Regions from separate parts of the Micromonospora sp. NPDC093244 genome, predicted to be linked through region 2. Evidence: riboswitches for the same ligand, from Rfam matches in the RefSeq annotation. Region 2 holds a riboswitch; the other holds the start of a gene.
What was found. A riboswitch is a leader RNA that binds a small molecule or an ion and turns the genes downstream of it on or off. The one in region 2 is predicted to bind cobalamin.
Positions count from the first base shown of each region.

Region 1: linked by a shared signal. The riboswitch ahead of cobN (cobaltochelatase subunit CobN) and the one ahead of AB0N27_RS29075 (ribonucleoside-diphosphate reductase subunit alpha) in region 2 are both predicted to bind cobalamin.

Region 1 is NZ_JBFBEO010000001.1:1,648,584-1,663,365, reverse strand. It holds gene cobM (precorrin-4 C(11)-methyltransferase) at 1-598, opposite strand, end outside; gene cobI (precorrin-2 C(20)-methyltransferase) at 595-1,329, opposite strand; gene AB0N27_RS07340 (cobyrinate a,c-diamide synthase) at 1,326-2,684, opposite strand; gene cobO (cob(I)yrinic acid a,c-diamide adenosyltransferase) at 2,678-3,289, opposite strand; gene AB0N27_RS07330 (VWA domain-containing protein) at 3,353-5,545, opposite strand; gene cobN (cobaltochelatase subunit CobN) at 5,542-9,210, opposite strand; cobalamin riboswitch at 9,497-9,626, opposite strand; gene AB0N27_RS07320 (hypothetical protein) at 9,912-10,247, opposite strand; gene AB0N27_RS07315 (RNA polymerase sigma factor) at 10,374-10,949, shown strand; gene AB0N27_RS07310 (hypothetical protein) at 10,942-11,649, shown strand; gene AB0N27_RS07305 (hypothetical protein) at 11,724-12,209, shown strand; gene helR (RNA polymerase recycling motor ATPase HelR) at 12,350-14,500, shown strand; gene AB0N27_RS07295 (hypothetical protein) at 14,518-14,782, shown strand, end outside.
Region 2 is NZ_JBFBEO010000010.1:66,310-81,091, forward strand. It holds gene AB0N27_RS29035 (nitrate- and nitrite sensing domain-containing protein) at 1-1,563, shown strand, start outside; gene AB0N27_RS29040 (roadblock/LC7 domain-containing protein) at 1,560-2,009, shown strand; gene AB0N27_RS29045 (DUF742 domain-containing protein) at 1,987-2,367, shown strand; gene AB0N27_RS29050 (cellulose binding domain-containing protein) at 2,425-3,156, shown strand; gene AB0N27_RS29055 (nuclear transport factor 2 family protein) at 3,216-3,686, opposite strand; gene AB0N27_RS29060 (TetR/AcrR family transcriptional regulator) at 3,813-4,439, shown strand; gene AB0N27_RS29065 (hypothetical protein) at 4,494-4,715, shown strand; gene AB0N27_RS29070 (ribonucleotide-diphosphate reductase subunit beta) at 4,789-5,784, opposite strand; gene AB0N27_RS29075 (ribonucleoside-diphosphate reductase subunit alpha) at 5,838-8,183, opposite strand; cobalamin riboswitch at 8,374-8,590, opposite strand; gene AB0N27_RS29080 (MFS transporter) at 8,666-9,892, opposite strand; gene AB0N27_RS29085 (ROK family protein) at 9,934-11,034, shown strand; gene AB0N27_RS29090 (enolase C-terminal domain-like protein) at 11,182-12,576, shown strand; gene AB0N27_RS29095 (FadR/GntR family transcriptional regulator) at 12,590-13,312, shown strand; gene AB0N27_RS29100 (aldo/keto reductase) at 13,323-14,285, opposite strand; gene AB0N27_RS29105 (ATP-binding cassette domain-containing protein) at 14,320-14,782, opposite strand, start outside.

The DNA of each region.
Region 1 (14,782 bases), on a different contig from region 2:
AGGTCGCCTGGTACGCCACCACGGCCGGGGTGTCCGCCGGGTAGCCGCCGGCCAGCAGCTCGGCCTGCACCTGACCGGACCGGGCGGCGGAGAGGAACAGCGCCATGGTGGTGCCGTGCCGGGCGAAGTCCCGGACCCGCTCGCCGGGCGGCATGGGGGTCCGGCCACCTTCGAGCCGGGTGAGGATCACCGACTGGGCGACCTCGGGGACCGTCAGCTCCCGACCGACGATCGCCGCGACGGCCGTGAACGACGACACCCCGGGCACGATCTCGACGGCCAGGCCAAGCGCCCGGCACAGGTCCAGCTGTTCCTGCACGGCACCCCAGAGCGCCGGGTCGCCGGAGTGGATCCGCGCCACCGTCAGCCCCTGCTCGGCGGCCCGCCGGTAGAGCGGCAGCACCCCCTCGATGGGCAGCTGCGACGAGTCGACGACCTCCGCGTCGGGGCGGGCGTGGGCCAGGACGTCGGCGTGCACCAGGCTAGCCGCCCAGATGACGATGTCGGCCTCGGCGATCACCCGGGCGGCCCGCAGGGTCAGCAGGTCCGCCGCGCCGGGGCCGGCCCCGACGAACCACACAGTGCCGTCGCTGGTCACAGCTTTCCTCCTCGGTTGTCGCGGCGGGCGGGGACCAGCAGCGTCGACAGGTACGGCAGGTCGTGGTCGGTGTCGTCGACAGGTCCGACGTGTTCGCCGGGCAGGCCGAGGCCACGGCCGAGCACCGCGTCGTCGAGGCGGCCCTGCCGGCGTAGCTCGGCGAGCAGTTCGCTGTGACGCCGCCAGCCCTTGTAGGTGACCACGGTGCCCGGCCCCGCGAGGGCGTCGGCGAACAGCGCCAGACCGGCGGTGGCCGGCAGCAGGGTGAGCGGTTCGCGTCCCTCGCAGAGCGGGACGCCGCTGCGCGATGCCAGCTCCTGCATGGCGGTCACCCCCGGCACGGTCGCCACCTTCACCGTCGGGCGTACCGCCCGGACGCTCTGCGCCAGGTAGCCGAAGGTGGAGTACACGTTCGGGTCGCCGATGGTGGCGAAGGCCACCGACCGCGCGCCCGCGTCGATCGTCTCGACCACCGCGCGGGCGGCGGCGTCCCAGGCGGCCGCCCGTCGGGCGGTCACCCCACCCCTGTCGTCCAGGGCGAACGGAAGCCGGCGCAGCCGGTCCGACGCCACGTACTCCCGCACTGTCGCCTCGGCCCGCCCGGCGTCCGGTCGGTCCGCCATCACGGGTACGAACACCGCGTCGGCCTCGCGCAGGATCCGCACCGCCCTGACGGTGAGCAGTTCGGGGTCGCCCGGCCCGACCCCGACCCCGGTCAGCGTGGCGGTCATCGGCACGCCTCGACCAGGCGGCGGGCCGCGTCGGGATGGCCGGCCCAGTGGGTGTGCAGGTACGACGCGTGGACCCGGCCGGTGACGAAGCCGTGCCGCGCGTCGTCCCACCGCCACGCCGGCCGGTCCCCGTGCCCCGGGTCGGTGGTGGTGCGGTGGAACTCGTGGCCGCGTACCGGCTGACCGGCGCGGGCCACCGGGGAGTCGGCCACCGCCACGGCCTCGCGGTAGCCGAGGGTGAGGCGGCCTGTCATCCGGGCGGTCAGGTCCAACCTGCCGCACATCGGTACGCCGTCCAGGGACCGCCCGAGATAGAGCAGCCCGGCGCACTCGGCGACGATCGGTCCGTCGAAGTCGGCCAACTCGGCGCGGAGCGTGGCGTTGCCGGCCAGCGCCTGGGCGTACGCCTCGGGGAACCCGCCGCCGATCACCACCGCGCGGGTGCCGGCGGGCAGCGCCGGGTCACGCAGCGGGTCGACGGTGACCATGTCCGCACCGGCGGCGGTGAGCAGTTCGGCGGTCTCCGCGTACGAGAAGGTGAAGGCCGGACCACCGGCGAGCGCGACCCGTGGGCGCTCGACGCCGGCCGGCCCGCCGACGGCGGCCACCGGATCCCAGGCCGGGGCGGTCAGCGGTGCCGCGCTGCGGGCCAGGTCGAGCACCGCGTCGAGGTCCACGGTGGCCTCGACCAGTTCGGCCAGGGCGGTGACGATCGCCAGGGACTCGGGTGCCCGCTCGGCGACCGGGACCAGCCCGAGGTGCCGGGCCGGGGCGGCGACCTCGGCGGCGCGGGTGACCGCCCCGAGCACCGGTACGCCCACCTCGGCGAGGGCGTCGCGCAGCAGCGTCTCGTGCCGGGGCGAGCCGACCCGGTTGAGGATGACCCCGCCGATCCGCACCGCCGGGTCGAAGGCGGCCATGCCGAGGGTCAGCGCGGCGGCCGAGCGGCCCTGCGCGGTGGTGTCGAGGACCAGCAGCACCGGCGCGTCGATGAGCCGGGCGACGTGGGCGGTGGAGGCGAAGTCGCGGCGGCCGACCGCGCCGTCGTGCAGGCCCATGACGCCCTCGACGACGGCGACGTCGGCGGGTGTGGGGACGCTCGCGCCGTGCCGCAGCAGCGGCGCGATGCGCTGTGCGCCGACCAGGAACGGGTCGAGGTTGCGTCCGGGGCGGCCGGCGGCGAGGGCGTGGTAGCCCGGGTCGATGTAGTCCGGGCCGACCTTGTGCGGGCTGACCGTGAGGCCCCGGCGGCGCAGCGCGGCGAGCAGCCCGGTGGCGACTGTCGTCTTGCCGTGCCCACTGGCCGGCGCGGCGACCACCACCCGGGGCAGCGGCCACGGCTCGGCGCTCACCATTCGATGCCCTTCTGGCCCTTCTGGCCGGCGTCCATCGGGTGCTTGACCTTGGTCAGCTCGGCGACCAGGTCGGCGGCGGCGACCAGGCGCGGGTCGGCGTCCCGGCCGGTGATCACGACGTGTTGGAAGCCGGGCCGGTCGGTGAGGGTGGCGACCACCTCGTCGACGTCCACCCAGCCCCATTTCATCGGGTAGGTGAACTCGTCGAGCACGTACAGCCCATAGCGCTCGGCGGCCAGGTCGCGCTGGATCTGCCGCCAGCCCTCCAGGGCGTCGGCGGCGTGGTCGGCGTCGCCGCCGCGCTGGATCCAGGACCAGCCCTCGCCCATCTTGTGCCAGGTGACCGGGGCGCCCTGGCCGGTACGCTCGTGCACCTCGCCGAGCGCGCGGAAGGCGTTCTCCTCCCCCACCCGCCATTTGGCGCTCTTGACGAACTGGAACACCCCGACCGGCAGTCCGGCCGTCCACGCCCGCAGGGCCAACCCGAAGGCGGCCGTCGACTTGCCCTTCATCTGTCCGGTGTGGACGATCAGCAGTGGCCGGTGCCGCCGCTGCCGGGTGGTCAACCCGTCGGCGGGCACGTGACTCGGCTGTCCCTGCGGCATCAGCGCTGTCCCCCTCGTCCCGCGATCTTGCAGTTTCGGTCTGTCATATGTGCACTTCGTCTGTTATGCCGCGACAGGAAATGCAAGATCGCGGGCGACAGGGTGGGTTAGGGCGGCTAGGGGGTGGTGGGGGGCGTTGAGCTGGGTTGCCAGGCGACGCGCCAGGTTCAGGCGGACCGGTCCGGACTCGCAGTCGACGACGACGCAGGGCGCTCCCGTTGCCGCCAGGACCTGCGCCGCCGCCGCCGCGCGGTCGAGAGGGCGGGTGCCGGCTGTGGCCCGGCCATCGGTGACAATCAGGACCAGGGGTCGCCTCTTCGGGTCGCGCAGGCGCTCCACCCGCAGCAGGTCGGCCGCGGCGAGCAGCCCCTCGGCCAGGGGCGTACGCCCACCGGTCGGCAGCTCGGCCAGCCGGGTCGACGCGGCAAGCACCGACGAGGTGGCCGGCAGCAGCGTCCGCGCGTCGGCGCCCCGGAAGGCGACCACCGCGACTTTGTCCCGCCGCTGGTAGGCGTCGGTGAGCAGGGCCAGCACCGCGTCCTTCACCGTCGCCATCCGTTGACGGGCGCCCATCGAACCGCTGGCATCCACCACGAAGAGCACCAGGTTGCCCTCGCGACCCTCGCGCACCGCCTCGCGGACGTCGTCGCCGCGCAACCGCAGCGGCCCGGCGAGCCGCCCCCGGGCGGCCTGGTGCGGGGCGGCCGCCCGGACCGTCGCCGCGAGGTGCAGCGCCCCGACCCGACCCGCCGGCACCCGCGCGCCGGTGGTGCGACCCCGCCCGGTGCGGGCCCGCGACCGCCGGCCGGGCACCCCGTCGCCCACGCCGGGCGCGGTGAGCGGCCGCGCCCGCAACCCACCCCGGGGTACGGCAACCGGCTGCCCGTCGCCGCCGTTACCCGGCCGGCGCGTCGAGTCGTCCTCTCCGCCGACGCTGGCCTCCTGGCCGCCGGCCTCGGCGTCCGGGACCTGCCCGCCCGAGCCGCCCTGCGGCGACCCGGCGTCGTCGAGACCGTCCGGGCCGTCGGCCGTCGGGTGCCCGGACCCGTCTCGGCCGGTGGGTGCGCCGCTCCCGACCCCGTCGCGGCTGGTGTGTGCGTCGCGCTCGGTCCCGGAGCCGCCCTCGGGACCAGCGCCGCCCAGACCGCTCCCGCCATCCGGGCCACCGCCATCCGGACCACCGTCAGCCGGGCCACCGTCAGCCGGGCCACCGCCGTCGGGGCCGTCGTCCGGGTCGTCGGGGTGGGCGTCCTGGGCCTGCCACAACGCCTCGTCGAGGCGCTCCTCGTCAAGCCCCGGCGTGTCGAACGGGTCGCGGCGGCGGCGGTGCGGCAGCGCCAGCCGGGCGGCCACCCGTACGTCGTCGATGGTGACCCGGTCCCGGCCGAGCCAGGCGGCGTGCGCCAGGGCCGTGCGGGCCGTGACGATGTCGGCGCGCATCCCGTCCACGTCGAACGCCGCGCACACCTCGGCGATCTGCCGCAGCGCGGCGTCCGGCAGTCGTACCCCGGGGAGCCGGCGACGGGCGGCGGCCACCTGCCGGGCGACGTCGGCGTCGGCGTCGGCCCAGCGGGCGGCGAACCCGGCCGGGTCGGCGTCGGCCGCGAGCCGGCGGCGGACTACCTCGACCCGGACCGCCGGGTCCCGGCTCGCCCCCACCTCGACGGTGAGCCCGAACCGGTCGAGCAGCTGCGGGCGCAACTCCCCCTCCTCCGGGTTCATGGTGCCCACCAGCAGGAACCGGGCCGCGTGGCTGACCGAGACGCCTTCGCGTTCGACGTGGCTGCGGCCCATCGCCGCCGCGTCCAGCAGCAGGTCGACGAGATGGTCGTGCAGCAGGTTGACCTCGTCGACGTAGAGCACGCCCCGGTGGGCGGCGGCGAGCAGGCCCGGCTCGAAGGCGCGTACCCCCTCGCCGATCGCCCGCTCCAGATCCAGCGACCCGACCACCCGGTCCTCGGCGGCGCCGACCGGCAGCTCGACCAGGCAGGCCGGCCGGGTCTCGGCGGCCACGTCGACCGGGTGCGGACCGTCCGGGCAGGCCGGGTCGGGCTCGGCCGGGTCACAGCCGAACCGGCAGCCGGCGACCCGGCGGACCGGGGGCAGCAGCGCGGCGAGGGCGCGCACGGCCGTCGACTTGGCGGTGCCCTTCTCGCCACGCACGAGGACCCCACCGATCGCCGGGGAGACCGCGTTGAGCAGCAGCGCCAACCGCATGTCGGCCATGCCGAGCACGGCACTGAACGGGTACGTCATGCCCGGTCCTCCAGGTCACCCTCGCTGGCCAGGTACGTGTCGCGGAGCCGGTCCAGGGTGGACGGGTCGGGTTCGGCCCACAGCCCCCGGTCCGCGGCCTCCAGCAGCCGCTCGGTGATGCCGCGCAGCGCCCACGGGTTGGACCGCTCCAGGAACTCCCGGGTCGTCTCGTCGAACAGGTACGCGGCGGCCAGGTGCTCGTACATCCAGTCGTCCACGACGCCGGCTGTGGCGTCGTAGCCGAACAGGTAGTCCACTGTGGCGGTCAGCTCGAACGCCCCCTTGTAGCCGTGCCGGCGCATCGCGGCGATCCACTTCGGGTTGACCACCCGGGCCCGGAACACCCGCCGGGTCTCCTCACCCAACGTGCGGGTCCGCACGTCGTGCGGCATCGCCGAGTCACCCACGTACGCCTGCGGGGCGGTGCCGGTGAGGTGGCGGACCATCGCCACCATCCCGCCGTGGTACTGGAAGTAGTCGTCGGAGTCGACGATGTCGTGCTCGCGGGTGTCCTGGTTCTTCACGGCCACCGCGATCCGGGCGAACGAGCGTTCCATGTCGGCGCGCGCCTCCCGCCCGTCCAGGCCCCGGCCGTACGCGTAGCCGCCCCAGACCGCGTAGACCTCGGCCAGGTCGGCGTCGTCACGCCAGGTCCGGGCGTCGATCAGGGGCAGCAGACCGGCGCCGTACGCGCCGGGTTTGGAGCCGAAGATCCGGGCGGTGGCCCGCCGCTCGTCGCCGTGTTCGGCGAGGTCGGCGTTGACGTGGGCGCGCAGGTAGTTGTCCGCGTCCGGCTCGTCGAGGGCGGCGACCCGTCGGACGGCGTCGTCGAGCAGGGCCACGACGTGCGGGAACGCGTCGCGGAAGAACCCGGAGATGCGCACTGTCACGTCGACGCGGGGTCGGCCCAGCTCGGCGGTCGGCACCACCTCGACGCCGGTGACCCGCCGAGACCGCTCGTCCCAGACCGGTCGGCAGCCCAGCAGCGCGAGCACCTCGGCGATGTCGTCGCCCTGGGTGCGCATCGCGCTGGTGCCCCACACGGTCAACCCCACCGAGCGGGGGTACGCCCCGGTGTCGGCGAGGTGCCGGGCGAGCAGCGAGTCGGCCAGGGCCACCCCGACGTCCCAGGCGTTGCGGCTGGGGATCGCCTTGGGGTCGACGGAGTAGAAGTTGCGGCCGGTGGGCAGCACGTTGACCAGGCCCCGGGTGGGTGAGCCGGAAGGTCCGGGCGGCACGAACCGGCCGTCGAGCGCGCCGAGGGTGTTCGTCAGCTCGTCGGTGGTCCGCGCGAGTCGGGGCACCAGTTCGGTGGCGGCGAAGCGCAGCACCGCGACCGCGTCCGGGATCGGTTGGCCGGTCACCTCGACGACCACGGCGTCGGCGGCGTCCACGTCCCAGTGCAGGGTCTCCATGCCGACGACCAGCCGCCGGGCGAGGGCCTCGATCAGGTCGACGGCGTCGGCGGCGGTGCCGGCCGGCCCGTCCACCGCGTCGGTGAGCGCCGTGGGCACGGCCAGTCGTTCTCCCGGTGCCGCGAGTAGTTCCTGCTCGTCGAGTCCGTACGCGGCGGAGAGTGCCTGCCGCAGACCGGGCAGGGCGTGGGCGCCGCCCCAGATCTGCGGGGCGCGCAGCACCGCGAGGACCAGGTTGACCCGGGGCTCCCCGGTCGGCGCGGCGGCGAGGATGTGCAGCCCGTCGCGGATCTGCACGTCCTTGACCTCGCACAGGTACCCGTCGAGGTGCAGCACGAAGTCGTCGAAGTCGTCCGCGTCCGGCATCGCCTCGGCGTGCAGGTCGTGGTGCAGTTCGGCGGCGCGTACGAGGTCCCAGATCTGCGCCCGAACGGTGGGCACCTTCGCCGGGTCGAGTGCCTGCACCGTCGCGTACTCGTCGAGCAGTTGCTCCAGCTTGGCCAGGTCGCCGTACGTCTCGGCGCGGGCCATCGGCGGCACCAGGTGGTCGACGACCACTGCGTGCGCCCGGCGCTTGGCCTGGGTGCCCTCGCCGGGGTCGTTGACGATGAACGGGTACACCAGCGGCAGGTCGCCGAGGACCGCGTCGGGTGCGCAGTCGGCGGCCAGGCCGAGGCCCTTGCCGGGCAGCCACTCCAGGGTGCCGTGTTTGCCCAGGTGCACCACGGCGTCCGCGCCGAAGCCGCCGTCCGCGACCGGCGCGGCCAGCCAGCGGTACGCGGCCAGGTAGTGGTGGCTCGGCGGCAGGTCCGGATCGTGGTAGATGGCGATCGGGTTCTCCCCGAAGCCGCGTGGCGGCTGGATGAGCAGCACCACGTTGCCGAAGCGCAGCCCGGCGAGCACGATGTCGCCGCCGTCGGTGTACAGCTCGCCGGGCGGCTCCCCCCAGTGCTCCCGCATCCGATCGCGCAGCTCGGCCGGCACCGCCTCGAACCACCGCCGGTACGTCCGCCCCGGCATCCGGGCCTGGGCGGCGGCCAACTGTTCGGGGGTGAGCCACTCCACGTCGTGCCCGCCCGCGGCGATCAGCGCGTGGATCAGCGCGTCGCCGTCGTCGGGCACCGGCGCGTCGCCCAGGTGGTAGCCGGCCTCGGCGAGCGCGCCGAGCAGCCGTACCGCCGAGACGGGGGTGTCCAGTCCGACGGCGTTGCCGACCCGGGAGTGCTTGGTGGGGTACGAGCTGAGCACCACGGCGATCCGCTTGTCGCCGTTGGGCACGTACCGCAGGCGGGCGTGGCGCACCGCGATCCCGGCGACCCGGGCGGCCCGTTCGGGATCGGCGGCGTAGACGGAGAGGCCGTCGGCGTCGATCTGCTTGAACGAGAACGGCACGGTGACGATCCGGCCGTCGAACTCGGGGATGGCCACCTGCATCGCGGCGTCCAACGGGGACATTCCGGTGTCGCTGCCGGCCCACTGCTCACGGGTGCTGGTGAGGCAGAGCGCCTGGATGACCGGCACGTCCAGGGCGGCGAGGGCTCCCACGTCCCAGGCGTCCTCGGCCCCGCCGCCGGAGGCGTCGGCGGCGACCGCGCCACCTGCGGCGAGGACGGTGACGAGCAGCGCGTCGCAGCGGGTGAACAGCCCGAGCGGTTCGGTGCCGGCGCTCAGCCCGCGCAGCGAGCCGCAGTAGATCGGCAGCGGATTGCCGCCGGCGTCGCGTACCGCGTCGGCGAGCACGTCGACGAATCCGGTGTTGCCGGCCAGGGCGTGTGCCCGGTAGAAGACGATCCCCACTGTCGGCAGGTACGGGTCGGCCAGGTGCGCGCCGTGCACGCCGTACGCCGGTGTGCGTACCGGTGGGGCGAAGCCCTCGCCCGTGAACAGGACCGTGTCGCCGAGGAACCGGGCGAGCTGCGCCAGGTTGTCCGGCCCGCCCTCGACGAGATACGCCAGGGCCTGGGTGGCCACTCCGGACGGCACCGTGGACAGGGCCATCAGCTCCGCGTCGGGCGCCGCCTCACCGCCGAGCACGACAGTGGGCAGTCCGCTGGCGAGCACCGCGGCGAGCCCGTCGGGCCACGCCTGTCGGCCTCCGAGCAGGCGTACGACGGCCAGGTCGACCCCGTCGAGCAGGGCGGGCACCTCGTCGGCCGCGACCCGTGCGGGGTTGGCGAGGCGGTAGTCGGCGTCGCTGGCGCGGGCGGCCAGCAGATCGGTGTCGGCTGTGGAGAGTAGCAGAGTGCGCACGGCAGGCTCCGGACAGTAACGTCCACAGGCTCGCGGAGGCGGCTGTCGACGTGGGATGGGCGCAGCGTTCGGCGGGTACCGCGACCCGACCGGCTCACTGGCGCGGGGCCGGCGACGACGGGCGACGCGGTACGGAACTCAGCGACGAACGGCGGGAGGGTGCGCGGCTACGGGTGCGGCGAATCGGTCGCCGCTCGGGTCACGACGGTGTTCGTCGGTGACAGAGACGCCCTGCGTCATCGGGTCCTCCTCGGGTGTCCACGCCCTGGGGTACATCCGACGGCCGAAGTATCCTGGCTTCCGGATCGACGCTCTCCCCCGGCCTTCCAACCGCAGACACACGGCCGTGACTCACGAGGGGGGATCGCTCCCCGGTGACAGTGGCGGGACCGCGTCGGATTCGCACCGACTTCCTTCACTGCCGTCAGGCTGCGAATGCTGCCACACCCCTGCGCTGCGGGTCAACGCCGCTCCGGCCGGCCGAGCGGGTGTGCGTCACCGAGCTTCAGCTGTCGCCGCGACAGCGGATCATCCGACCTCGATACCCCGGATCAATGCCCGACATCCTTTGCTCTGCTTACCCATACGCACCAGAAAGGGAGCGTTACTGCCGCTTATCGGTAAGCAGAGCAAAGGAGGGGCAGGGCACTCCGGCCCCCGCCGCGCTGGCCGGCGGTGCTGGGCTTCTTGGCGGCGGAGTCTCAGCGGGCGTGGCGCTCCGGGTGGGCCCGGCTCCACACCCGCATCCGCTCGGGGTAGCCGGTACGCCCCGCCTCGTACAGCGGCACCGCGTGCTTTCGGGCAATGGCGCCCGCCGCCCGTGGCGTGCCGGTGCGGCGGCGGATCCACTCCCCGTCGTGGGCGATCGCCACCACTGTCGTGTCGGTGGCGGTGGTCTCCGGCTCCAGGTAGAACTCCACCCCCCGCCGGCTGGTGACGAACGCCTCCAGCGCGGCGAGGTCGTCGCGGGTCGCCTCCCGGTCCAGCTTCGTGGGGGTCGCCTCGGCACCCCGTGCCCGCCTACTGAACCAGCCCATGGCCCACCCCTTTCCTCGACGCTCCCCTCAGTGCAGCACCGATTCCTGGCAACACCCTGCACGTCGGATGGGAGCAAGCTGACCCGCGCTGGGTGGAACCCGCAGCCCCCGTGCGGTGTCATGAGGGTGATCGAACCGGAGGCTCCCCTGGACGACCACGTTCTCGTCACCCGCGCCCGAACAGGTGACCTGGAGGCGTACGACCTCCTGGTCACCCGGCACACCGCGTCCGCGTACCGGACGGCGGTGCTGCTCGGTGCGGGATCGGACTCCGAGGACATCGTCCAGGAGGCGTTCGTGAAGGCGTACCGCAAACTCGCCCGCTATCGCGGTGAGTCGTCCTTCCGGTCCTGGCTCCTGGCGATCGTCGCCAACGAGACGCGCAACCTGCACCGTACGCGCAGCCGTCGGGAGGGGCTCTTCCTGCGCGCGGCGGCCGCCAGCCCGGCGTCGGAGGCCGCCGAGGACGGGGCGGTCGGCGCGGTCCTCGCCGGGGAACGGCGCGCGGCGCTCGTGCGGGCGCTGCGCCAACTTCCGGTACGCGACCGCGAGGTGATCGTCTGCCGGTTCTTCCTCGACCTCAGCGAGGAGGAGACCGTGCAGGCGCTGGGCTGGCCCCGGGGCACGGTGAAGTCGCGGACGTCACGGGCGTTGGCGAAACTCCGCGGCCTGCTGGACCGCGAGGAGGTCCGGCATGGATGACCTTGAGAAGGACCTCCGCGACCTCGCCGCCTGGCTGGAGACGCCCGACCCACCGGACGTGACAGCACGCGTGCGCGCCCGGCTGGCCGCGCCCCGGCGACACCTGTGGCGCGCGTACGCCGCCGCGGCACTCGCCGCCCTGCTGGTGGCGGTGCTGCCGCCGACACGGGCCGCCGTCGCCGACGCCGTTGGCGGTCTGCTGCGCTTCGCGGGAGTCAGCATCTCCCCGTCGTCGGGCCGGCCCGCCGGCACCCCGTCGCCGTTGCCGTCGCAGCGGACGTCAGGGCTGGACGAGGCGCAGCGGGCGGTGCGCTTTCCGATCCGCGTACCGGCGAAGCTCGGCCCGCCCGAGCAGGTGCTCGTCGCCGACCCCGACGCCACAGGCGCCCACCGGGTCGCGACGCTGCTCTACCGAGGGGGCGCGCTGCGCGTCGACGCCTTCGACGGCCGCCTCAACCTGTCCTTCCACAAGGAGACAGTCCGACCGGACGCGGAGTGGGTCCAGGTCAACGGGGACTTCGCCGTCTGGGTCGCCAACCCACACGTCCTGTCCTACGTGGACCGTGCCGGGCAGGTGCGCCAGGAGACCGCCCGGCTGGCCGCCTCGACCCTGATCTGGCAGGCGGACGGCGTGAGTTACCGGCTCGAGGGGGACCTCACCAAGCTGGAGGCGATCGACATCGCCCGGTCGATGACGTAGGAACCCGCCGGCCCCGAGCGGTGTCGAGAAGGTGCGACACACGACGTGGTTTCCTCGATGTACCGGAGGGCGACATGGCTGCCTGGGTCAGGTTCACGCTGGGGTCGGCGCTCCTGCTGGCGGGGTGTGCGGCCGGCGACCGGCCGGCGACACCTGTCACGCCCGGGGCGGGCTCGACGGGCGCGGGTTGTCACTCGCGCGTCGAGACGGGAGCGCTGCCCGACTGGGCGGACACCGGGTTCCACGGTGACACCCGCGCCCCGCACGTCTTCGGCGCGAAGGGCGACATCCTGGGCGTGCTGTTCACCCACCCCCTGGCGCAGGCGAGGCCGGACGGGTCGACCAACAAGATCCTCTGGGTGGCCCGCACCACGGAGCCGTCCACCCTGGTGATCACCGCGACGCTGGACGGCACGGACACCCGGGTGACCCACGAGGTCCCCGGCGGTCCGGGCCCGTCGATCATCGACATGCCGCGGGCGGGGTGCTGGCACCTCGACCTGCGCTGGGCCGGGCACACCGACACGATGGACCTGGTCTACGCGGAGCGGACGCCCTGATCGGGCTGATCGGACAGGAGAGCGACCACCCAGCTCCCCTCCATTGCCAACATATACCGCATAGGGGGACTTGCCGCAAGGCCCGGTACGTACCGCAGAATTGCGCCTCGGACCCATGACCTGCGGAAACGGGAGACGGCGTGAGCCACCAGATCGCCAGCGTGTTCGACCTTCCCGACCACCTCTCCCCCAAGGCGGACCCGGCGCTGATCGCCCGCGACGAGCAGCACTTCGCGGCCATCGCGGAGAGTCTCGACAGGTCGATCGCCGAGCTGTCCGACCGCCTCGACGTCGAGCGTCGGGCACCCGCCGGCAAGGGACGGCAGGCGGTGGCCCGGGACGAGGAGGTCCGGCGGCTGACCGCCCGCCTGCGGGCGCTGCGCCGCTTCGGCCTGGACCTGTGCCTGGGACGGATCGTCCACGCGGACGACCCCGAGCCGGTGTACGTCGGACGGTTCGGCCTCACCGACGGCGCGGGGCGTCGACTGCTGCTGGACTGGCGTTCCCCGGCGGCCGAGCCGTTCTTCGGCGCGACCCACGCGAACCCGATGGGACTGGCGAGCCGTCGCCGCTACCGCTGGACACGCGGCCGGATCAGCGACTACTGGGACGAGGTGTTCACCCCGGAAGGGTTGGAGGGGCACGCCGCCCTCGACGACCAGTCGGCCTTCATCGCCACCCTCGGGGGCAACAGGTCGGCCCGGATGCGCGACGTGCTCGGCACCATCCAGGCCGACCAGGACGCCATCATCCGGGCGGGCTCGCGGGGCGCCCTCGTCGTCGACGGCGGTCCGGGTACCGGCAAGACCGTCGTCGCCCTGCACCGGACCGCCTACCTGCTCTACTCCGACCCCCGCCTGGGCCAACGGCGCGGCGGCGTCCTGTTCGTCGGGCCGCACCAGCCCTACCTGGCGTACGTCTCCGACGTCCTGCCCAGCCTCGGCGAGGAGGACGTGCAGACCTGCACCCTGCGGGACCTCGTCCCGGAGGGCGCCGTTGCGGTGGCCGAGGCGGACCTGGAGGTGGCCCGGCTGAAGTCCTCCGCCCGCCTGGTGACGGCGATCGAGGAGGCCGTCCGGTTCTACGAGGAGCCGCCGGACCAGCCGCTGACGGTCACGACCGGCGACGCCGACATCCGGCTGGACGCGGACGACTGGGCCGAGGCGTTCCGGGCGCCCGGACCGGGCACCCCGCACAACGAGGCGCGTGACGAGATCTGGGAGGAACTGCTCACGATCCTGCTGGAGAGGTACGACGGGGACGAGCCGGACGACGTGGTCCGCGCGTCGCTGCTCTCCAACAGCGAACTGCGGACGACCGTCAACCGCGCCTGGCCGCTGCTCGACGCGACCGATCTCGTCGCCGACCTGTGGTCGGTGCCCGCGTACCTGCGCAGGTGTGCCCCCTGGCTCGGCCCCGACGACGTCGGCCGGCTCCGGCGTGCCGATGCCCGGGCCTGGACCCTGGCCGACCTGCCCCTGCTGGACGCGGCACGACAGCGGCTCGGCGACCCGGAGGCGTCGCGGCGCGACCGTCGGCACGAGGCGATGGTCGCCGCCGAACGCGCGCGCATGGCCTCGGTCGTCGACGAGCTCATCGAGGCCCACACCTATGACGACGGTGAGGGCGTCCTGGCCAGCCTGCGCCAACTGGACCTTCAGGACGCCCTTGTCGACGAGTCCGCGCTGCCCAGCGTGGATCCGGACCTGCTGGCCGGCCCGTTCGCGCACATCGTCGTGGACGAGGCCCAGGAGCTGACCGACGCCGAGTGGCAGATGCTGCTGTCGCGCTGCCCGTCGCGGAGCTTCACCATCGTCGGCGACCGCGCCCAGGCCCGGCACGGGTTCACCGAGTCGTGGCAGGAACGGCTGGAACGGATCGGACTCGACCGGGTGACGCTGGCGTCGCTGGGCATCAACTACCGCACGCCGCAGGAGGTCATGCGGGAGGCGGAGCCGGTCATCCGGGCCGTGCTGCCGGACGCCAACGTCCCCACCTCCGTCCGCAGCAACGGTGTTCCCGTCGTACACCGGTCGGTGGCCGACCGGGACGCGGTCCTCGACGACTCGCTCGCCGCACACGCCGACGGGATCGCCTGCGTCGTGGGTGACCCCACGTTCACCGGGACGGCACGCGTGCGTTCGTTGAGCCCGGAGCTGGCCAAGGGCCTGGAGTTCGACCTGGTCGTCCTCGTCGACCCGGACTCGTTGGGCGACGGGATCGAGGGGGCGGTTGATCGTTACGTCGCGATGACCCGGGCGACCCAGCAACTGGTGGTCCTCACGCCGTGAGTCCTAGGCTGCGGGGCGTGCCCCGGGACGTGCGGGAGGCGGCGGCCCGCGACAACGCCAACTGGTGCGCCGCCCTCTGCGCCAGCCACGGGTCGGCCGGCCGGATCGACGCCGACGCCTGGTCGGTCCCCCGCCGTTCCCCACAGTGGTATCCGGACGCGGTCACCCTGCGCCCCGGCGTCGACCCCGATGCCCTGCTGGACCGGATCGAGGGAGGTGCCGGCGCGTCGGTGAAGGACAGCTTCGCCGACCTCGATCTCTCCGGCCACGGCTTCGAGGTGC
Region 2 (14,782 bases):
CGACTGACCAGCCTGGGCACCATGCGTTCCCAGGTGGACGCCGGCCGGCTCGACCGCTCCGGGGCCGTCGACGGGTACGACCAGCTCGTCGACGCCGCATTCGCCGTGTACGGCCCGGAGTGGGGCGCGTACGAGAGCGACCTGGCCGCCGACACCCGTACGGTGATCGCGCTGGCGCGGGCCCGTGAACTGCTCGCCCGCGAGGACACGCTTGTCAGCGCCGCGTTGGCCGGCGCCCGGTTCGACCGCGACGAGCGACGTGGACTTGTCGCGCTTGTGAACAACCAGCGGTACGCGCTCGGCGAGGCGGTCGCTGCTCTGCCGGCGCAGCAGCAGCGGCTGGCGGTCGGGCCGCCCTTCACCGACCTGCTAGCCCTGGAGGAGGGGCTGTCGCGGACGGACACCGCCACCGTCGTGGACGGGATCACCAGGGCGGGCTGGCGGGAGACGGCCGACGGCGTCCTCGTCGCCCTGCACGAGCTGGTGACCGCGTCGGCCCGGGGCAGTGTGGAGCGGGCCACGCCTGGTGCGGCGGTGCTCGTCGCCCGTACCGGCGCGGTGCTGGGCCTCGGGCTCATCGCGGTACTCGCGATCCTGCTGAGCTGGGCCGGCCTGCTGCGGCGACTGACCGAAGGGCTGGCCCGCTCCCCCGCCGACGCGGCGGCGCCACCTCCGGCGCCGATCGACCACGCGCCGGCCCCCGAGGCGCCGGCCCGCGACGGTGCGGCTGCCCGGGAACTGGTGCTGCGGTTGACCCGCCGCAACCAGGCGCTGCTGCGTGACCAGCTCAACCTGCTGGACACCCTGCAGCGGCGGGAACGGTCCGCCGAGGAGACCGACGAACTGTTCCAGCTCGACCATCTCACCACCCGGGTCCGCCGCAACGTGGAGACGGTGATCGCCCTGGCCGGCGCGACGCCGGCCCGTCGCTGGCGGCGGCCGGTGCCGCTGCTCGACGTCGCGCGGGGCGCGGTCGCCGAGGTGGCCGACTACCACCGGGTCCTCATCGCGCCGCACTGGCCGTGGTCCCTCTCCGGCCCGGCCGTCACCGACGTCGTGCACCTGCTCGCCGAACTGGTCGAGAACGCCCTGTCCCAGTCGCCGCAGGACACCACGGTCCGGGTCGCCGGTGAGCAGTGGCCGCAGGGCTGCGCCGTCCTGGTGGTCGACGACGGGCCAGGCCTCGACGCGGACGCGCTGGCCGGCGCGAACCACCTGCTCGGCAACCCGCCGTCGGGCGACCCACCCACCGGTCCGGCGGGCCTGTACACGGCCGCCGTGCTGGCCGCCCGCTGCGGCGCGCACGTGTCGCTGCGGCGCAGCCAGCGCGGCGGTACGGCAGCGGTGGTCCTCCTGCCCAACGGTCTGGTCACGGTCAGCGCCACCGACGACGGGCCGGTGCCGCGGCATCCCGGCGCCGGGCACCCGCGCGGCGGGTTGGACATGGACGGGGACCTGCCGATGCGGATCCGTCAACCCGGGCCGATCGGGCCCAACCCCGGCAGCGCCGGCCCCGACACCGTCGAGTTGCCGGTCGCGAGAGCAACAAGGAGACATCGATGACGCACGCAGTGGCGACCGGGGACAGCCTGACCGGTGCCCTGGACCGGCTGGTCGACCGGGTCCACGGCGCGGAGTTCGCCGTGGTGCTCTCCCCGGACGGTCTACCCCTGGGCGGTTCCCGCCACGTGGGCGCGAAGCTGGCCGAGCAGATCTCCGGCGTCGTCGCCGGCCTGCTGGCGCTGGGACTGGCCGCCACCCGCACCTGCGACGCGGGTGGGCTGCGTCAGATCGTGGTGCAGATGTCGCGGGCGTTCCTGTTCGTCGCCACCATCCGCAACGGGACCATCCTGACGGTGCGGATCGCCGGGGACGACGCCGAGGTCGGCGACATGGCGTACGAGGTGGCGCTCTTCGTCGGGCAGGCCGAACGGCACCTGCCGGTCAGCCTGGAACCGGCCTCCTCGGTACGGAGCGGGGACGCTGGTGTTCACCAACGACTCCGCTGACGAGGCGTGGTACGACGACGACGCCGGGCCGGTGGCGCGGCCTTACACCATGACCGGTGGGCGTACGGCGCCCGAGCGCGGCCAGTTCGACCTCATCTCGCTTGTCGTCGCCAGGCGGGCGGCCACCCCGCGGACACCGCTCTTCCCCGAACAGGCGAGGATCGTGGAGTTGTGTCACCATCCAGTGTCGGTTGCCGAGGTCGGCGCCGAACTGGACCTGCCGTTGGGCACCGTCCGGGTGCTCCTCGGTGACCTGCTCGCGGCCGGCCTGATCGAGACGCACGAACCGCCGACGCTGTCGGAGCTGCCGTCCGCGGAGCTGCTCGAGTCGATACTCGTCGGGCTCCGCGCTCTGTGAGCGACCGGACGGACCGCGGGCCGCGCGCCCGGTGACGATGTGAGGGGGAGAAAGGCAGTGCCGGCACCACCGCCGCAGCCACGTCGTACCGTGGCGATCGTTCTGCTGGACCGGGTCGTGGCGGTCGCCTCGGCCACACGGCGGGTGCTCACCGGTCGGAGCGACGTCTCGCGGGCCACCTGGGTCGCGTTGGTCTCGGCGATCGGGGTGCTGGTCGCGACGACGGTGTCCGTTGTCGTGGTGCTGCGTACGCCGGAGAAGCTGGCGCCGGTGACCCTCAACCCGCCGCCGTCGGTCGACCAGGTCGGGACGCCCTCGGCAGGTACGCCCCGGGCGCACGCCATCCCGGCGGCCACCACCGCGCCCGCGTCGCCGTCGGGCAGCCCGGCCGCGCCGCCCTCCGCAGGCCCGCCCACCGGCGGGCCGACGCCGTCGGCCGGAACGACGGCGCCGACGCCCGCCGCCCTGGGCGCGGAGTTCGCCATCGCGGACACCGCGCTGCTCAGTTACGGCGCCAGCGTGACGATCAGCAATCCCGGCCGGGTGCCGGTGCCGCAGTGGACGCTCGCCGTCACCCTGCCCCGCGAGTCACTGCGGGTCAGTCAGGTCGAGGGCGCGCGGGCCGTGCAGGACGGTGCGGTGTGGACGTTCGTGCCCGACGGCAGCGCCGGGCAGGTCCCCGCCGGCGCGTCGGTGCGTGTGACGTTCCGGGTGAACGGCGCCACGGTCGGCGCCTCCCCCACGGCCTGCACCATCGACGGGACGGCGTGCGCCGGCATGCCGGACTGAGCGCGTTCGCCACCTGACGTTCTCTACCGGCAGCTCGGCTTGCGGCATCCGCCGAGCAGCTACGCCCCTGTGGCGGCTGCCTTGGCGGCCTCGACCGCCGATGTGAAGTCGGGGCCGGCACCGATTTGGGCGAGCATCACGTTCGTCGCGTTGTAACAGTTGAACCTCTCGATTTTTCCATCCCGGAGATACCAGAGGTCCGCCGCCGGCATGTCGATACGGTTACCGGTCGGACGGATGTCGCCGACCGGAGTCGGGAACGCACCGAGATGTGTTGCCTGAATTCGTAGTTCGACCGCGACAACATCACCGAGCGCACGCATCTCGATCAGCTCCCGGTGGATGTCGGGGAAAATGCTGGCGAAGCCCGTGAGTGCCTGCGGAATCTCGTCCCCGCGGAACGTCAGCGAATTGGGCACGTCGTTGAACGTTCCGTCCTCGGTGAACAGGGCGCGAAAGCCAGGTCCGTCGAGGACGCTTCCCTCCGCCAGCCGGTACGCCTCGCGAACAACCTCTTCGTTGGTCTGCACTGCCACTCTCCTCGGTGCTCGGTGCTCGGTGTTGCTACAGGAAACTCCGACGCGGTCCCACTGATGCGCGCTCGCCACACGCTAACAAGTTTTTGACCGTATGGTCAATAATGTAAGCTCGCCCACGTGCCTCGTCCCCGCAAGTTCCGCGAGAGTGATGTCGTCAGCAGCGCCAGTGAGGTGTTCGCCGTGCACGGCCTCGCCGCTGCGACACTTGATGACCTGGTGCGGGCAACCGGCCTGGGGAAGCAGAGCTTGTACAACGCGTTCGGCGGGAAGCGGGAATTGTTTCTCCGGGCACTCTCGGAGGACCGGGAGGAGGCGACGCGCGCCGTCTCGGAGGCACTCGGCCACGACGACGCCTCGCCACTGGAACGAATCAGGGGTCACCTGCTCCGGATGGCGATCGAGTTCAGTAGCAGTGATCGGCGGGTCTCGCTCACCACCCGTGCGCTTGTCGAATCGACAGGTGCGGAGGACCCGCTCTCGACGGCCACGAAGGCCGGTATCGAACAGCTCGCCGGGGTCTATGCCCAGTGCCTGGACCATGCGCGGGAGTACGGGGACATTCCGCAGGACGCGAATGTGCAATCGTTGGCCGTCTACTTCGTGGCAGTCACGCGAGGGATGGAGTTGCTGGGCCGCGCCGGTGTCGGCCGCGGCGTACTCACCGCCGTGGCACTCGACTCGCTTCGCGTGCTCCAGGCCCAGCGGGCGGAAGAGCCAGGTGCCCGCCCGCCCGTGCGGGAATGACCGCCGGCTGAGCCCGATCGCGGCACCAGGTCCGTCCGGTTGACCGGAACCCTAGTGGGCGACCTCGTCGCGGACCTGTCGCACGTGCCGGAAGGCGACAAGCAGAGCGGCGACGAGACCGACCGCCAGCAAATTCTGACCACCGTGAACACCACGGTGTCGCCCGTGGAGTGGGGCGGGAAGGCGTTCCTGACGAGCCAGCCGACGCCGATGCCGAGCCCCAGACACGCGTGCACGCGGCCCGCAGGCGCGGGGAGGGCTGCGGACGCCCGATGATCGACGTCCACGGATCCCGTGCGGCCAGACGTTATCGCACCGCCACAACCGCTCCCCGCCCCTGCGCCGCCCCTCAGAAGTCGTCGTCGAAGGCCACCGCGCCGGTCACCCCCACCTGGTACGCGGACACCCGCCGCTCGAAGAAGTTCGACAGTTCCTGAACGTCCTGCAACTCCATGAAGGCGAACGGGTTGGCCGAGCCGTAGTGCGCGTCGATGCCGAGCTGGGCGAGGCGGCGGTCGGCGACGTGCTGGAGGTACTCCCGCATGTCGGTGAGCGTCAGGCCGGGTACGCCCTGGCCGACCAGGTCCTCGGCGAACTGGACCTCGCACTCGACGGCCTCGGTGAGCATCTCGCGGACCTGGTCGGCGAGGTCGTCGTCGAACAGGTCGGGTTCCTCGGCGCGTACGGTGTCGACGACGTCGAACGCGAAGGCCATGTGCATGGACTCGTCGCGGAACACCCAGTTGGTGCCCGAGGCCAGCCCGTGCAGCAGGCCCCGGGAGCGCAGGAAGTAGACGTACGCGAACGCGCCGTAGAAGAACAGCCCCTCGATGCAGGCGGCGAAGCAGATCAGGTTGAGCAGGAACGTCCGCCGGTCCGCACGGGTCCGCAGCTCGCGCAGATCGTGCAGGGAGTCGATCCACCGGAAGCAGAACTCGGCCTTGCGGCGGATGGAGGGGATGTTCTCGATGGCCGAGAAGGCCGCGAACCGCTCGGTCTCGTCGGGCACGTACGTGTCGAGCAGGTTCAGGTAGAACTGGACGTGCACCGCCTCCTCGAACAGTTGCCGGGACAGGTAGAGCCGACCCTCGGGGCTGTTGACGTGCTGATAGAGGTTGAGCACCAGGTTGTTGGCGACGATCGTGTCGCCGGTGGCGAAGAACGCCACCAGACGGCTCACCAGGTGCCGCTCGGCAGGTGAGAGCCTGTCCAGGTCGGCGAGGTCGGCGTGCAGGTCGACCTCCTCGACGGTCCAGGTGTTGCGGATGGCGTCGCGGAACCTGTCGAAGAAGTGCGGGTAGCGCATCGGGCGCAGGGTGAGATCCATCCCGGGGTCGAGCAGCATGTGCGTGGTCCTCGTGTCGGTGGTGCCGGGGTCGGTGGTGGCGTCGGCGGCGGTCACTGGCAGGCCTCGCACGACTCGGGGTTCTCCAGCGAGCAGGCCAGCGCCTCGGCGTCGACAGGGCCGACAGAGCCGACAGCCACGGACGCGGCGGGCGCGACGACGGCCACTGTCGCCTGCTGGATCCTCGTGGCCGGGCGCGATCGCAGGTAGTACGTGGTCTTCAGGCCGGCCTTCCAGGCGTACAGGTACATCGAGGAGAGCTTGCCGATGGTCGGCGAGGCCAGGAACAGGTTCAGCGACTGCGACTGGTCGATGAACGGGGCCCGGGCGGCGGCCAGGTCGATCAAGGCCCGCTGCGGCAGCTCCCAGGCGGTGCGGAACAGCTCCCGGACGCCGGCCGGCAGCTCCGCGATGTCCTGCACCGAGCCCTCGGCGCGCTTGATCGCCGAGCGGATCGGTTCGGTCCACAGGCCACGGGCCTTCAGCTCGCGGACCAGGGCGGTGTTGACCTGGAGGAACTCGCCCGACAGGGTTTCGCGCTTGAACAGGTTGGACACCTGCGGCTCGATGCACTCGTAGCAGCCGGCGATCGACGCGATGGTCGCCGTCGGGGCGACCGCCACCAGCAGCGAGTTGCGCAGCCCGTACGCCTCGACCCGCTCGCGCAGCGCGGCCCAGCGCGCGGTCTGCGTACCCTCGACGCCCCACAGGTCGGGCTGCAACTGGCCGCGCGCGGCGCGGGTCTGGGCGTACGCCGGGTGCGCGCCGAAGCGGCGGGCCAGGTCGGCGGAGGTTTCCAGCGCGGTCAGGTACAGCTCCTCGCTGATCCGGGTGGACAGTTCCCGGGCGGCCGCGGAGTCGAACGGCAGCCGCAGGGCGAAGAACACGTCCTGAAGACCCATCAGTCCGAGCCCGACGGGGCGCCAGCGCGGGTTGCTCGCCGCCGCCTGCGCTGTCGGGTAGTAGTTGATGTCGATGACCCGGTCGAGGAAGGTCACGGCGGTGCGTACCGTGGCGCGCAGCCGCTCCCAGTCGAGGTCACCGTCGGCGAGGTGGGCGGCGAGGTTGACCGAGCCGAGGTTGCACACGGCGGTCTCGGCGTCGCTGGACACCTCGATGATCTCGGTGCACAGGTTGGACAGGTGCACCACGTTGCCGTCGTCGGCGGTCTGGTTGCACAGCCGGTTCGCGGCGTCCTTGAAGGTCATCCACCCGTTGCCGGTCTGGGCGAGGGTACGCATCATCGTCGCGTACAGCTCCCGCGCCGGCACCTGCCGCACGTAGCGGCCCTGCGCCTCGGCGGCCCGGTACGCGACGTCGAACCGCTCCCCCCACAGGTCGGGCAGCTCGGGCACCTCGTGCGGGTCGAACAGCGACCACATCCCGTCGGCCTCGACCCGGCGCATGAACTCGTCCGGGATCCAGTTGGCCAGGTTCAGGTTGTGGGTGCGCCTGGCGTCCTCGCCTGTGTTGTCCCGCAGGTGCAGGAACTCCTCGATGTCCGGGTGCCACGGCTCCAGGTAGACGCAGGCCGCGCCCTTGCGCCGGCCACCCTGGTTGACAGCGGCGACGCTCGCGTCGAGGGTGCGCAGCCACGGCACGATCCCGTTGGACTGCCCGTTGGTGCCGCGGATCAACGCGCCCCGGGACCGGACCCGGGAGTACGCGATGCCGATGCCGCCGGCGAACTTGGACAGGTTGGCGACCTGGGCGTACCGCTGGTAGATCGAGTCCAGCTCGTCGCGCGGGGAGTCGACCAGGTAGCAGGAGGACATCTGGGTGTGCCGGGTGCCGGAGTTGAACAGCGTCGGCGAGCTGGGCAGGTAGGCCAGGCTGGACATCAGCCGGTAGAAGCCGACCGCCTCGTCGGGGGTGGTGGACAGGCCGCAGGCCACCCGCAGCAGCCAGTACTGCGGGGTCTCCAGCACCAGCCGGGTGCTCGGGTGGCGCAGCAGGTACCTGTCGTACACCGTGCGCAGGCCGAAGTACTCGAAGCGGCGGTCGCCGTCCGGGTCGACGGCGTCGTCGAGCGTCGCGGCGTGCGCGGCCACGAACGCGGCGGTGTCGTCGCCGATCAGGCCCTCGGCGTGACAGGTGCGGATGGCCGCGCTGAACGAGATGACTCCCTGCCGGCGGACCTCCTTGTCGACGTACCCGGCCAGCAGTCGGGCGGCCAGGCGCGAGTACTGCGGCTCCTCGCCGATCATCTCGGCGGCGGTCTGGATGGAGAGCCGGTCCAGTTCGGCTGTCGTCGCGCCGTCGTACAGGCCGCTGATCGTGCGGGTCGCGACCCGCAGCGGGTCGACGTCGGTGAGGTCGTCGGACCACCGCTCGACGGCCCGGACGATCCTGTTGACGTCCACCGGTTCGGTGTTGCCATCGCGCTTGCGGACCCGCATCTGCGTGCGGCGCGGCGCCGTGTCGCTGGCGGTCGGGACTACCTCGGTGACTGTCACCACTCGCTCCTCGGAGTTCGAGACCTGATGGTCCGGACACGAGGAGACAGACACCGGCGGACGCCACGCCGGCACGGCGCGGGTCCTGTGGCGTCGGCCGTCCCACGCGGCCTCGGACCGCCGTTCGCCCGGGTGGGGCGTACGGCGCGCTGGCAGGTCTTCGGACTCGCGGGCACGACCGGTCTCGCCGGTCTCCTACCGGCCGTCGCTTCCCAGGCGTTTGGTGGCCCAGTGCTGATGACGGCTGTCGTTCCCACTCACCGCTGCGGGACAGTCCCGGATTCCCACCGGGTTCCCTCTTGCCTCGACCACTCTGGATGAGCGGCCGAACCAGCTGCGCTCGACACCATATATAGGGACGCCGTGGTTGTCACACCCCACATCTCGGTGTCGGGCGTGTCGGTGACTGCCGTCACGGCAGGCGTTCAGCTGGCGACGGCGATCGGCTCGGGGGTACGCGAGCGGCGCTCGACGGTGACGCTGACACCGGCCAGGCCCAACCCGAGCACGGCCAGGAGCACGCCGACCCAGGCCGGTGCGAGGTAGCCGAACCCGGCGGCGATGGCGACACTGCCCAGGGCCGCGCCGAGACTGTTCGCGATGTTCATCGCCGACTGGTTCATGGCCGCGCCCATGAGCTGGGCTCCCGGGGCGACGGTGATGAGGCGCGCCTGCAGGACCGGCCCGAGGTAGAGGCTCGTCGCGCCGACCAGGAACGCCCCCACGAACAGGCCGACGGGGTTCGACGCGACGAGGCCGAAGACGGTGATGCTCACGATCATCGAGACGAAGCCGACGATCATGCTGCGGCGCAGGTCCCGGTCCGCGAGCCAGCCGCCCAGCGCGTTGCCGACGGTCATGCCCAGGCCCACCGCGACGAGCGCCCACGGCACCGTCGCGGCGGCGAGGCCGGCGACGTCGGTGGTGACCGGGGCGATGTACGTGTTGACCGCGAAGAAGCCGGCGAACCCGACAGCCCCGGTGGCCGCGACGAGCCACACCTGCCGGGTCCGCAGGGCCCGCAGCTCGGCGGCCGGCGAGCTGTCCACCGCCGCGGCGACCTCCGGGACGACCGCCAGGACCGCCAGCAGCGTGAGCACGAACACCCCCGCGATGACCAGGTACGCGGTACGCCAGCCGGCCTCCTGCCCGAGCCGGGTGATCAGGGGTACGCCCACCACGTTGCTCACTGTCAACCCGCTGAGCACGGCGGCGAAGCCACGGGCCTCGTTGCCCGGGCCCAGCAGGGCCGCCGCGAGCAGACCTGCCGCCCCGAAGTACGCGCCGTGCGGCAGCGCCGCGACGAACCGCGCGACAAGCACCAGGTCGAACGTCGGGGCGGTCGCCGACGCGACGGTCCCGACGGCGAAGAGGACGAGCAGCCCGAGCACCAGCTTCTTGCGGGGCAGGCGCGCGCTCAGCGCGGCGATCAGCGGAGCGCCCACGACCACGCCGAGCGCGTACGCGGTGATCATCCAGCCGGCCCGGGCCACCGCGTCGGACGGCGACTGGGCGTACCGCTGCGGGAGAAGTCCCCGCGCGATGTCGGGCAGCAGGCCCATCGCCACGAACTCGGTCAGGCCTACCGCCACGCCACCGAGGGCCAGGGCGGCCACCGCCGCGAGGCGCCGATTTCTGCTCAGTCCATCCACCGGGAAAATTTAGCAACAGCGTTGCGTAATAGGGTGGTGGGATGACGCGCACCACAGCCGACGTGACGTTCCTGCGCGGCTACAACCAGGCGCTGGTCATGGCGGTGGGGCGTACCGTGCCGACGTTCGAGCGGTCGACAGTCGTCACCGCCACCGGCCTGACCCCGCAGGCGGTTTCCAAGGTCATCGCCCGCCTGACCGCCGACGGGCTGATCCGGTCCGCTGGCGTGCGCCGTCCGGGCATCGGCAAGCCCGCAGTCGTCTACGAACTGGTCCCCGACAGCCGGTACGCCATCGGCGCCCACGTCGCCCGGCGCACGCTGCGGCTGGTGCTCGTCGACCTGGCCGGCAGGGTGCACCACTCGGCGGTCAGCCCGCTCCCCCGCGACTTCACCCCCGAACACCTGCTGCACGCCCTGCGCGCCGGCATCGACGCGATCACCACGGACTGGGAGCCGCGAGGCCGGCTCACAGGCGTCGGCATCGGCATGATCGGCCCACTGGACCACGAGAACGGCCTGGTCCGCGACGCCCACGGCCTGCGGCACTGGCACGACGTACCGCTGCGCAAGCTCGCGCAGGCGCACCTGGGCCTGCCGGTCCACCTGGACAAGGACGTCACCGCGGGGGTCACGGCCGAGGCGTGGCGGCGTGGCGGGACCTTCGGCGACGCGGTCCTCATCATGGTCGAGTCCGGCATCGGCGGCGGCTTCTGGCTGGGCGGCACCGCCCACCGGGGAGCGCACACCAACGCCGGGGAGTTCGGCCACACGGTCGTCGACCTCGACGGACCGCGCTGCGTGTGCGGACGCCACGGGTGCCTGGAGGTCGTGCACAACCGGGCCGCCGAGGCCGGCGACATCGCGCGGGCCGCCCGCGTCCTGGCCGTCGGCGTGGTCAACCTGCTCCAGACCCTCGACCTCGCCCACGTGGTGCTGGCGGGCGCCGACCTCCTGCGGCACCAGGGCGCCTACCTCGCGGCGGTCGAGGAGGCCGTGCACACCCAGGTGCCCCGCGCGGACTGGCTGGTCACCGACGTCGCCCTGTCCAGCCTGGGCGCGGACGTGATCGCGGCGGGCGCGGCCATGCAGGTCCTCGACCGGCAGTACGGCGTACCGGGCCTCATCCCGCGCCAGGGCTGACCGGGGAGCCCTCCCACCGACTGGAAGGGAGCCCGGAAACATCGGATGTCTGGGCCCAGGCGTTGATCGACATCGTTGACGGCCCTGATCGGGCGTCCGTACACTCCCAGGCATCATCCGATCTTTCGTTAGCCGGGCGAGGAGCGCATGCCGCAGATCACTGCCGTCACCGTCGAAGACGTCCGCTTCCCCACCTCCCTGACCGCTGACGGCTCCGACGCCATGAACAAGGACGGTGACTACTCGGCGGCGTACGTCGTCCTGCACACCGACGGTCTGGACAGCACGGGTGCGCCGCTCGCCGGTCACGGGCTGACCTTCACCATCGGGCGCGGCAACGACATCGTCGCCGCCGCGGCGGTCCACCAGGCCCAGCGCCTGGTCGGCCTGGACGTGACGACGATGGCGGCGGACATGGGGGCCGTCTACCGCCTGCTCACCTCCGACTCGCAGCTGCGCTGGCTCGGCCCGGAGAAGGGCGTCGTGCACCTGTCCCTCGCCGCCGTGTTGAACGCCTCCTGGGATCTGGTGGCCCGGCTCGCCGCCAAACCGCTGTGGCGCCTGCTCGTCGACATGTCCCCCGAGCAGCTCGTCGACATCGCGGACCTGCGCTACCTGTCCGACGCGCTGACCCGGGACGAGGCGCTCGCCATCCTGCGCGCCAAGGAGAGCACCAAGGCCGACCGCCTCGCCGAGCTGCACCGCACCGGCTACCCCGCCTACACCACCTCGGCCGGCTGGCTCGGCTACGGCGACGACAAGCTGCGCCGGCTGTGCCAGGAGGCGGTGGACACCGGCTACGGGTACGTCAAGCTCAAGGTGGGCGCCAACCTCGACGACGACATCCGCCGGTGCACCATCGCCCGGGAGATCCTCGGCCCGGACCGCCACCTCATGATCGACGCCAACCAGGTGTGGGACGTCGGTCAGGCCATCGACTGGGTGACGGCTCTCGCCCGGTTCAAACCACTGTGGATCGAGGAACCCACCAGCCCCGACGACATCCTCGGCCACGCGGCCGTCCGCCGTGCCGTCGCGCCCATCGGCGTCGCCACCGGCGAGCACTGCCACAACCGGGTGATGTTCAAGCAGCTGTTCCAGGCCGGCGCCATCGACTTCTGCCAGCTGGACACCGGCCGGCTGGCCAGCGTCAACGAGATCGTCGCCGTGCTGCTCCTCGCCGCGAAGTTCGGCGTCCCCGTGTGCCCGCACGCGGGAGGCGTCGGCCTGTGCGAGATGGTCCAGCACGTCTCGGTGCTCGACTACGTCGCGGTCTCCGGGGATCTCACCGGCCGGGTCACCGAGTTCGTCGACCACCTGCACGAGCACTTCACCGACCCGTGCGTCGTACGGGACACCGGTTCGGGCAGCGGTTACGTCCTGCCCAAGCAGCCCGGCTACTCCACCCGGATGCGTCAGGAGTCGATCGCGCTGTACCGGTTCCCCGACGGCCACTACTGGGCGGCGGCGGACCCGGCTACCGTGTCATCTCCGGAGCCGTACGTCATCGCGGGTGGGACGGCCACCCCCGCCGGCCGTTAGGGGGTGTCGCGTCGTGTCCCGTACCGACGAGGTGGTGAACGGCATCAAGCGGATGATCCTCGAAGGGACGTTCAAGCCCGGGGATCGGCTGCCCGTCGAGAAGGACCTCGCCGAGTCGCTGGGCGTCTCACGGGGCTCGTTGCGCGAGGGGATGTCGGCCCTGTCGATCCTCGGCATCGTCAACATCCGGCAGGGCGACGGCACCTACATCACCAACCTGGACGCGCCGCAGCTGCTGGCGCCGATGGGCTTCGTCGTGGACTTCCAGGGTCAGGGCGACCCGCGGCACATCCACACCGTCCGGCGCCTGCTGGAGTGCGAGGCCGCAGGGTTGGCGGCGACCAGGATCACCGACGAGGCCCTCGCCCAGGCGGGAGAACTGCTCGACGAGGCGGCCCGGATCGCCGGCCGGTTGCCGCAGGACCACGAACGCATAATGGAAATCGACATCGCCTTCCACCGGATCATCGCGGTGCACGCCGACAATCCGGTGCTCGTCGGCCTGATCGAGGCGTTCGCCGGGCGCACCCTGCGCGGGCGGCTCTGGCGCAGCCTGCACGAGGAGGGCGCGGACCGGCGTACCCACGACGAGCACGTGGCGATCCTGAAGGCCCTCGTGGCACGCGACCCCGAACGCGCCCGCACCCGGATGGCCAACCACCTGATCGGTGTGGAGGAGTCGTTGCAGGAGCTGCCCGACGACGCCGACACCAACGGCGAGGCCGCCGGCCCGTGACCGCCCGCCCTCACGCCCGCACGTCGAGCAGCCCTTCGTCGTACAACGCCGTCCAGAGCTGATCGGGCACCTCGGCGGCCGTGCGGCGCAGGGTCTCGGTCACCTGCGCCTCATCGCGCATGCCGACCACTGTCGAGACCACTGCCGGATGCCGGCGGACGAACGCCAACGCCGCCTCGGGCAGGGTGACGCCGTACGACTGGCACACCCGCGCTGTCCGGCGGGCCTGCTCGATCACCTCCGGCGGGGCCTGCTGGTAGTTGTAGACCGCGTCGGACGGCGGGGTGTCCCGGGCCAGCAGCCCGGAGTTGTAGACCCCGGCGATCACCACGCCGACCCGGCGGGCCCGCGCGGCGGGGAGCAGGTCGACAAGCGCGCCCTGCTCCAGCAGGGTGAACCGGCCGGCGCACATCACCACGTCGACATCGGTCTCCGTCACGAACCGGGCGAGCATGGCGGACTGGTTCATCCCGGCGCCGATCGCGCCGATCACCCCCTGTTCCCGCAGCTCCACCAGCGCCGGCACCGCCTCGTACGCGGCCTGCTCCCAGTGCTCGTCCGGGTCGTGCAGGTACACGATGTCGATCCGGTCCAGGCCGGTACGCCGAAGGCTCGCCTCCAACGACCGCCGTACGCCGTCGCGGCTGAAGTCCCAGACCCGCCGGTGGTCGGCCGGGACCGCGAAGCCCTCCGGATCCGCCAGGTGGGCGGTCTCGGGCGACGGCACCAGCAGCCGGCCGACCTTCGTCGACACCACGTACTCGTCGCGTGGTCGGGAGCGCAGAGCCTCCCCGAGGCGTCGCTCGGACAGACCGAGCCCGTAGTGCGGCGCCGTGTCGAAGTACCGGATGCCGCCGTTCCACGCGGTGTCCACCGCCGCGGCGAAGTCCTCGTCGGACGTCGCCCGGTAGAGGTTGCCACCCTGCGCGGCGCCGAAGCCCAGCGCGGTGAGGTGCGGCGTGCGACAGGTCATTGGCCCCTCCCGCCGCGGTCGGCCCCGACCGCCGTCACCGGTCCTCCCGTTCCGCGCTCCCGGTCATCGCCGCCACCAGGTCGTCGGTGGTGACCTCGTCGGCGCGCAGCCGGGCGGCTCGCCGGCCCAGTCGCAGCACCTCGACCCGGTCGGCGATCTCCAGCACCTGGGGCATGTTGTGGCTCACCAGTACCACCGACATGCCGGCGTCCCGCGCCCGCCGGACGACATCGAGCACCCGTCCGGTCTGGACGACCCCGAGTGCCGCGGTGGGCTCGTCGAGGATGACCACGTTCGTCGCCCAGATGATCGCCCGGGCCACCGCCACACACTGCCGCTGCCCACCGGACAGCATGGCGATCGGGGTGGTGACCCGGGGGATCCGTACGCCCAACTCGTCCAGGGCCGCCGCGGCGCCCTGCCGCATGGCCCGCTTGTCGAGCAGGCCGAGCCGCCCGAGCGGGCCGGAGCGCACGATCTCCCGTCCCAGGTACAGG